DNA from 2 places in the Micromonospora sp. IBHARD003 genome. Region 2 is predicted to be linked to the other one. Evidence: riboswitches for the same ligand, from Rfam matches in the RefSeq annotation. Region 2 holds a riboswitch; the other holds the start of a gene.
The links. A riboswitch is a leader RNA that binds a small molecule or an ion and turns the genes downstream of it on or off. The one in region 2 is predicted to bind cobalamin.
Positions count from the first base shown of each region.

Region 1: another riboswitch for cobalamin. It lies ahead of ACTWOL_RS08205 (cobalamin biosynthesis protein); the one in region 2 lies ahead of ACTWOL_RS24940 (ribonucleoside-diphosphate reductase subunit alpha).

Region 1 is NZ_JBWBBX010000001.1:1,850,254-1,854,457, reverse strand. It holds gene ACTWOL_RS08210 (cobyric acid synthase) at 1-964, opposite strand, end outside; gene ACTWOL_RS08205 (cobalamin biosynthesis protein) at 961-1,941, opposite strand; cobalamin riboswitch at 1,973-2,121, opposite strand; gene ACTWOL_RS08200 (hypothetical protein) at 2,255-2,476, opposite strand; gene ACTWOL_RS08195 (inorganic phosphate transporter) at 2,518-3,762, opposite strand; gene ACTWOL_RS08190 (class II aldolase/adducin family protein) at 3,937-4,204, shown strand, end outside.
Region 2 is NZ_JBWBBX010000001.1:5,596,120-5,600,323, forward strand. It holds gene ACTWOL_RS24935 (ribonucleotide-diphosphate reductase subunit beta) at 1-261, opposite strand, end outside; gene ACTWOL_RS24940 (ribonucleoside-diphosphate reductase subunit alpha) at 261-2,639, opposite strand; cobalamin riboswitch at 2,772-2,956, opposite strand; gene ACTWOL_RS24945 (GNAT family N-acetyltransferase) at 3,022-3,525, opposite strand; gene mctP (monocarboxylate uptake permease MctP) at 3,640-4,204, opposite strand, start outside.

The sequences.
Region 1 (4,204 bases), 3.7 Mb from region 2:
GCTCGCGCAGCCAGTCGAGCGCCTTCACCGTGCCGCGGGTGCCGGGCAGCACCACCAGGTCGGCGTCGGTCAGTTCCTCGGGGCGGTCCACGAAGCGCACCACCACGCCCGGTTCGGCGGCCAGCGCGTCCACATCGGTGAAGTTGGACATCAGCGGCACGGCGCAGACCGCGACCCGCAGCACGTCCTCGCCCACCGGCGGGGCGACGACGGACTCGCGCACGGTGCCCCGCAGCGAGACCCGCAGTCCGTCCTCCTCGTCGATGCCGAGTCCGTGCGCGTACGGCAGCACCCCGAACGTCCGCCGCCCGGTCAGCCCGTACAGCATCTCCAGACCCGGCTCCAGCAGCGTCACATCGCCGCGGAACTTGTTGACCAGATAGCCCGCGACCAGTTCCTGGTCCTCCGGGGCCAGCAGCGCGGTCGTGCCGAAGAACTGGGCGAAGACCCCGCCCCGGTCGATGTCCCCGACCACCACGACGGGAAGGCGCGCGGCCCGCGCGATGCCCATGTTCACGATGTCGGTGCGGCGCAGATTGATCTCGGCGGGGCTGCCCGCGCCCTCGCAGATGACGGCGTCGTAGGTGCTCCGCAGCTTCTCCAGGCACTCCACGACCGGCTCGAACAGCGCCTGCTGTCTGCCTCCGTGGTAGCCGCGCGCGCTCAGCTCGCCCACCGGCTTGCCCATCAGCACGACCTGGCTCGAGCGGTCGCTGCCCGGTTTGAGCAGCACCGGGTTCATGAGCGCCGAAGGCTCCACCCGCGCCGCCTGCGCCTGCATGGCCTGCGCCCGGCCGATCTCGGCGCCCTCGCGGGTGACGAAGGAGTTGAGCGACATGTTCTGCCCCTTGAAGGGGGCGACCTTCACACCCTGGCGCACCAGCCACCGGCAGATCCCCGCCGTGACGACGCTCTTGCCCGCGTCCGACGTGGTACCGGCGACCAGCAGTCCTCCGCCGTTCACTTCCGCCTCCCCCTCATCGCCCCGACGGCGATCCGTGCGCCCGCGCAGACCGCGAGCGCCAGCACGCCCACGCGGCGCGACAGCCGCACCGCACGCTCGACATCCCCCACCGCGACGGCGCGGCCCGTCCCGTTGAGGACGGGCCGGTGCTCGACGCGCCCGCCGTACGAGAGCGTTCCCCCGAGACGTACCCCGAGGGCCCCCGCGAACGATGCCTCCACCGGGCCCGCGTTGGGGCTCGGGTGCTTCGCGGCGTCCGTACGCCAGGCCCGGGCCGCCCCACGGGGATCGCCGCCGACCAGCACCGCGAGGCCCGCGGTGAGCCGGGCGCCGGGCCAGCCCGCGAGGTCGTCGAGCCGGGCCGACGCCCAGCCGTAGCGCCGGTAGCGGACGGATTTGTGGCCCACCATGGCGTCCAGGGTGTTCACGGCACGGAAGCCCACCAGGCCGGGGACTCCGGCGACGGCACCCCACACCAGCGCGCCGACCACCGCGTCCGAGGTGTTCTCGGCGACCGACTCGACGACGGCGCGCGCGATTCCGGGGCCGTCCAGCGCCTGTGGATCGCGGCCGCACAGATGGGGCAGCCGCTCCCGGGCGGCCTCGATATCGCCGGCCGAGAGTGCCCCGCCGATCGCCCGGGCTTCCCGGCCGAGCGTGGTGCCGCCGACGACGGCCCAGGTGGCCGCGGCGGTCAGGGCGAGGGATGCGGTTCGGGAACGGCGTACGGAAGCGGCGGCCAGCGCCCCGGCGGCGATCGCGCCCCCGGCGCACACCACGGTGTGCAGGGCGCCCCAACCGCGGTGGTCGCGCCAGAGTCGTCGCTCGACGGCGCCGGCGGCGCGGCCGAACGCGGCGACCGGATGTCCTCGGCGGGGGTCGCCGAGTACCAGGTCACCGGCGAGCCCGGCGGTGGCCCCGTACGCGAACGTGAGGGCAGGGAGCAGTCCCCCCACCACCCGCGGCTCGGCAGGCATGTTCGTCCTCACTCAGGGTCCGCGCCCTGGCTCGACGTGACCGGCGGGAGAGAGTTCCTGGCTCCGGGCGCCCCGGTGAAGGGTGCACCCGTGACAGTGGCGGGACCGCGCCGGATTCGCACCGGCTTCCTCTTCTGCCGCCGTAAGTGGCCCCGGAAGTCCACCATGGGCCGCGAACACCCGTCAACTCGCCTCTGACCTGCGACGGGACAGTGTGCGCAGTCCCACACCCGGCGCGGGAGCGGCGAACGCAGAGCGGGAGCCGGACACTCCCGAAGGGGTGTCCGGCTCCCGCCGTCGTATCCGCGGACCGTCAGGCGACGATCAGATAGATCCCGTACGCCACGGCCGCCGCGCACAGGGCGAAGCACGCGTAGGCGCCGGTACGGGCCAGTCCGGCCGAACCTCCCTGAGCGGCCGCGGCCTCCTGCTTGGAGAGACCCGCGATGCCCAGGGTGAACAGGCCCACCAGGGCGACGGTCACGACGAGGCTCACGCCGAAGACGGAGCCCAGAGCTGCCCAGTCGATCTTCATGCTGATTCGTTTCTTCCTTAGACCGTGAAAGCGTTGGACCGTCAGACCGTGGCGGTGGGTGCGGGAGCGTTCTCACCCGCGGGAGCGGGGATGGTGGCCTTCAGCTCCGCGGCCGCGGTGGGCGGCGGGGTCACGGCCGCGATCGCGGTGGTGACCACACCCGGGCCCTCACCGATCTCGTCGTCGGTCACGTTCGTGTGGTCGACCGGCTTGCGCCGCGACAGACCCCAGATCGCAGCCGAGCCCGAGACGAGCAGGACGGCGACGGCGCCGGTGCCCCAGGCGCCCTGGCTGGTCAGGAACTCGGCGGCGGCGCCCACCAGACCGGCGGCCGGCAGGGTGAGACCCCAGGCGACGAACATCCGGGTGGCGGTGGACCAGCGGACCACACCGCCCTTGCGGCCGAGACCCGCACCCATCACCGCGCCGGAGCAGGACTGGGTGGTGGAGAGCGAGAAGCCCAGGTTGGACGAGGCCAGGATGACCGTCGCGGCGCTGGTCTGGGCGGCGAAGCCCTGCTGCGGCCGGAGGTCGGTCAGCCCCTTGCCCATGGTGCGGATGATGCGCCAGCCACCGAGGTAGGTGCCCAGGGCGATCGCCAGACCGGCCGAGACGATGACCCACATCGGGGGGTTCGAGCCGGGGACGAGGACACCGCCGGTGACCAGGGCCAGGGTGATGACGCCCATGGTCTTCTGCGCGTCGTTCGTGCCGTGCGCGAGGGAGACGAGACCGGCGGAGGCGATCTGGCCCGCCCGGTACCCCTTCGATGTGGCGGCCGTGGCCTTGCCGTCCGCCCCGTTGCCGATCCTGTACGTCAGCCTCGTGGCGAGGAACGCGGCCAGTCCGGCGACGACCGGCGCGGCGACGGCCGGGATCAGGACCTTGGTGACGATCGTCCCGCCGTTCACGGCCGAGAACCCGGCGGACATCACGGCAGCGCCGATGAGACCGCCGAAGAGGGCGTGCGACGAACTGGACGGCAGGCCGAGCAGCCAGGTGACGAGGTTCCACAGAATGGCGCCGACGAGCGCCGCGAAGATCACTTCGGTGCGGATGCCCTCTTCCTTGATGAGTCCGCCGGAGATCGTCTTGGCGACCTCGATGGACAGGAAGGCGCCGACGAGATTCAGCGCGGCGGACATGGCCACCGCCGTCTTCGGTCTGAGTGCGCCGGTCGAGATGGTCGTCGCCATCGCGTTGGCTGTGTCGTGGAAACCGTTCGTGAAATCGAACACGAGAGCGGTAATGATCACGATCCCGAGGAGAAGCGTGATGTTTTCCATGTACCCAGGCTTCTATTGGATGTCAGTGGCTGGTTGAACGTAAGCAACCTGAGTGAACGGAAGGTGAACTCGACGCGGCTCAGGAGTGACTCCACACGAGTATGGTCATTCCGCTTGGGGAGGGGAAGAGCCGGGTGTCGTGCTTCGGGCCCGGCTGCTGAGATGATCATCCCCATGAGCGGGCAGCAGCGGAACGCACGTCGGCAGAACGCGATCGCGGAGGCCTGGGCGGACCTCGTGGCCACCGCCCGCAGGACCGTGGCGGACGGACTCGTGGTCGGGACCTCGGGCAACGTCTCCGTACGGCTCGCCACCGACGAGGGCGATCTCGTCCTGGTCACACCCACCGGCGTCCCCTACGAACGCCTCGGGCCCCACGACGTCCTCGGCGTGGATCTCGACGGGAGCCGGCTGCTGGGCGACCTGGCCCCCACCAGCGAAC
Region 2 (4,204 bases):
GTTGTTCGCGACGATCGAGTCGCCGGTCGCGAAGAACGCGACCAGACGGCCGATCAGATGCTGCTCACCGGGGGAGAGCTTGGCCAGGTCCGCGACGTCGGAGTGGAGGTCGACCTCCTCGACCGTCCAGGTGTTCTTGATCGCGTCCCGGTAGCGCTCGTAGAAGTCCGGGTAGCGCATCGGGCGGAGCGTCAGCTCGAAGCCGGGGTCGAGCAGATTCTTCTCGCGCGCCGTCGTGGCGGTGGTGGCTTCGGTGGACATTACTGGCAGGCCTCGCAGGACTCGGGGTTCTCAAGGGAGCAGGCGATGGCGTCCGCGTCGGGAGCGGCCTGCTGGACGGGAATGGTGGGGGCCGCGGTGACCGCCGCCGGCGTGCCGGACGCGGCACGGGCGATCCGGGTCGCCGGGCGCGAACGCAGGTAGTACGTCGTCTTCAGGCCCTGCTTCCAGGCATACGCGTACATCGAGCTGAGCTTGCCGATGGTCGGCGTCTCCATGAACAGGTTCAGCGACTGCGACTGGTCCAGGAACGGGGTGCGCGCCGCGGCCATGTCGATCAGGCCGCGCTGCGGGATCTCCCAGGCCGTGCGGTACAGCTCCCGCACCTCCGCCGGAATCCAGTTGAGGCCCTGCACCGAGCCGCTGGAGTCGCGCAGCGCCTCACGGGTCTGGGCGTCCCACACGCCCAGCTGCTTGAGCTCATCCACCAGGTACGAGTTGACCTGGAGGAACTCGCCCGACAGCGTCTCGCGCTTGAACAGGTTGGAGACCTGCGGCTCGATGCACTCGTACACGCCCGCGATCGACGCGATGGTCGCGGTCGGGGCGATGGCGAGCAGCAGGGAGTTGCGCATCCCCGTGGTGGCGACCCGCTCGCGCAGGGCGGCCCACCGCTCGGGCCAGTTGAGCTCGACGCCGTAGTGGTCCGGGTGCAGCACACCGCGCGCCGTGCGGGTCTGCTCCCAGGCGGGCAGCGGGCCGCCCCGCTCGGCGAGGTCGCAGGACGCCTCGTACGCCGCCAGCATGATCCGCTCGGCGATCCGGGTGGACAGTGCCTTCGCCTCGGCGGAGTCGAAGGGCAGCCGCAGCTTGAAGAAGACGTCCTGGAGACCCATCGCGCCCAGGCCCACCGGGCGCCACTTGGCGTTGGAGCGGCCGGCCTGCTCGGTCGGGTAGAAGTTGATGTCCACGACCCGGTCGAGGAAGGTCACGGCCGTGCGGACGGTCTCGTCCAGCCGCTCCCAGTCGATGGAGCCCCCGGGGGTCACGAACGCGCCCAGGTTGACCGAGCCGAGGTTGCAGACGGCCGTCTCGCCGTCGTTCGTGACCTCGATGATCTCGGTGCAGAGGTTGGAGGAGTGGACGACGGTGCCGGGCTCCGCGGTCTGGTTCGCGGTGCGATTCGACGCGTCCTTGAACGTCATCCAGCCGTTTCCGGTCTGGGCGAGGGTCCGCATCATCCGGCCGTACAGGTCGCGGGCCGGGATCGTCCTGCGGGCGAGGCCCGCCTCCTCCGCCTTGCGGTAGGCGGCGTCGAACTCGTCGCCCCACAGGTCCACCAGCTCGGGGACGTCCGCGGGGGAGAACAGCGACCACTCGGCGTCGGCGTTCACCCGGCGCATGAACTCGTCCGGGATCCAGTGCGCCAGGTTGAGGTTGTGCGTACGCCGCGCCTCCTCGCCCGTGTTGTCGCGGAGCTCCAGGAACTCCTCGATGTCCGCGTGCCAGGTCTCGAGGTAGACGCAGGCCGCGCCCTTGCGCCGGCCGCCCTGGTTGACGGCGGCGACCGACGAGTCCAGCGTGCGCAGGAACGGCACGATGCCGTTGGAGTGCCCGTTGGTGCCGCGGATCAGCGAACCGCGGGAGCGGATGCGGGAGTACGACAGACCGATGCCGCCCGCGTGCTTCGACAGCCGTGCCACCTGGTGGTAGCGGTCGTAGATCGAGTCCAGCTCGTCCAGCGGCGAGTCCAGCAGATAGCAGGAGGACATCTGGGGGTGCCGGGTGCCGGAGTTGAAGAGCGTCGGCGAGGACGGCAGATAGTCCAGCCGGCTCATCAGCCCGTACAGCGCGGCGACTTCGTCGACGGCGTGCGCCGACTCGTCCTCGGCGAGACCGCAGGCCACGCGCAGCATGAACTGCTGCGGGGTCTCGATCACCTTGCGGGTGAGCGGGTGGCGCAGCAGGTAGCGGCTGTAGAGGGTGCGCAGTCCGAAGTAACCGAAGCGGTCGTCGGCGGCCGGGTCGATCAGCCCGTCGAGACGGGCGGTATGGGCCTCGACGAAGGCAGCCGTGCGGTCCGCGATCAGTGCCTCGCGGTGGCCGACCGCGATCGAGCCGGAGAAGCCGGTGGCGCCCTGCGAGGCCGCCTCCTCGGCGATGGTGAGGGTGAGCAGCCGGGCCGCGAGCCGCGAGTACGCCGGGTCCTCCGCGATCAGCCCGGCGGCCGCCTCGGTGGCCAGCTCCCGCAGTTCGGCCTCGTCCGAGCCCGAGTGACGTCCCCGGAGCGCGGCACCCGCGACCCGTCCGGGGTCGGTGTCGGGGAGGTCGGCGGTGAGGTCGGTCAGAAGCCGCAGCAGCGCGGTTCCTGGCCCATCGGCGAGCTGCGCTGAAGCAGGATCTGGCGGCGCGATGGTCACGGGGGTGCTCTCCCTCACTCGGCTCGGGGCCGGCGGGGGAGGCGGAATGCGGGCATGTGTCTGGGCAGCACAACGCACCGCGTCCACCAGCCTGATCCGCGAGGCCCGGACGTCTCGGCACCCGGGCCGGACGGACCGGGTGCGTTGCCGACAGGTCCTCGGACTCGTGGGTGTGCACTCGCGGACGCGTACGCATGGGCACGCCTCATGGGTACGCGAAAGGAACGAATGCAGACCGACTCACCGTTGCGGGACAGTTCCGGATTTCCACCGGATTCCCCTGCTGCGGCAACGGAGTCGAGCATACATGTAGGGGCGGGGCGATGCCGCGCACCCCACATGTTGTGTCGCGGTCGCGTGACTCACCCCGAAGTGTCGGTTCTCAGAGCTCAAGCGCGTACGTCAGCAGGGGATCCAGGCCCGCTATCGGTACCCAGTCACGATCGGGGGTCCGTACGAAGCCCAGCCGCTCGTATATGCGGTGTGCCGCGCGCATCTGCCGATCGGTCGACAGCACCAGTCGGCGGCACCCTTCGAGAGCTCGGGCCCGCTCGACGCACGCCATGACGAGCGCCTCCCCGACGCCACGCCTGCGTGCCTCGGTGGCGACGACCAGCATCCGGAACTCGGCCTCGTCCTTCCGTGCGATGTTGGCGTAGGGCCGTGCGCCGGGCGTGAAAGCCACCCCGCCGAGCAGCCGTCCCGAGCCGTCGGTGGCGACCAGCACCTCGGACTGCGCGGCCCTGCCTGCCGTGTCCCGCAGTACGGGGAGATAGGGGTCCTCGTCCCCGAAGGTCAGCAGTCCGTCCGCCAGATAGGTCTGTGCGGTGAGCTCCCCGAGAGCGTCGTACTCCTCCGTCTCCACCGGCCTGATGGTCACATCCATCCCGGCAGTCTGTCCTACACGAGGAGAACGTGTACACCGGAAAACGGCGCCTGGCCGCCGCCCTTGAGGGGGACGGCGGCCAGGCGCGCAGGCGGGTCAGCGGTGCCGGATGTCTCAGTGCGTCGCGGCGGTCAGCTTCGGGGCCTCCGTCTCGACTCCCGGGTCACCCGCGTCCGCCGTGTAGTCCTCCGGGGACGTCTCGTCGACGCCGTCCGGCGCCTTCACGGCACGCAGCACGAAGGTGAGGACGACCGTCACGAGCACATTGAGCACAAAGGCGGTCAGACCGATGTAACCGATCTCACCGATGCCCGGGATCTCGGCCGAGGATCCGCCGAAGTGCTTCTGCGTCGGGCTCGCGACACCGTAGGCCGCCACCGTGCCGTAGATCATTCCGACGGCCCAGCCGGCGAGCAGCGCCCAGCGGTGGCACCAGCGGGTGAACAGGCCTCCGACCAGTGCGGGGAAGGTCTGGAGGATCCAGATGCCGCCCAGCAGCTGGAAGTTGATGGCGACCGTCTTGTCCATCGTGAGGACGAAGACCAGGGCGCCCACCTTCACCAGCAGCGACACCAGCTTCGACACCCTGGTCTCCTGCTCCGGTGTCGCGTCCGGCTTCAGGAAGTCCTTGTAGATGTTGCGGGTGAACAGATTGGCCGCGGCGATCGACATGATCGCG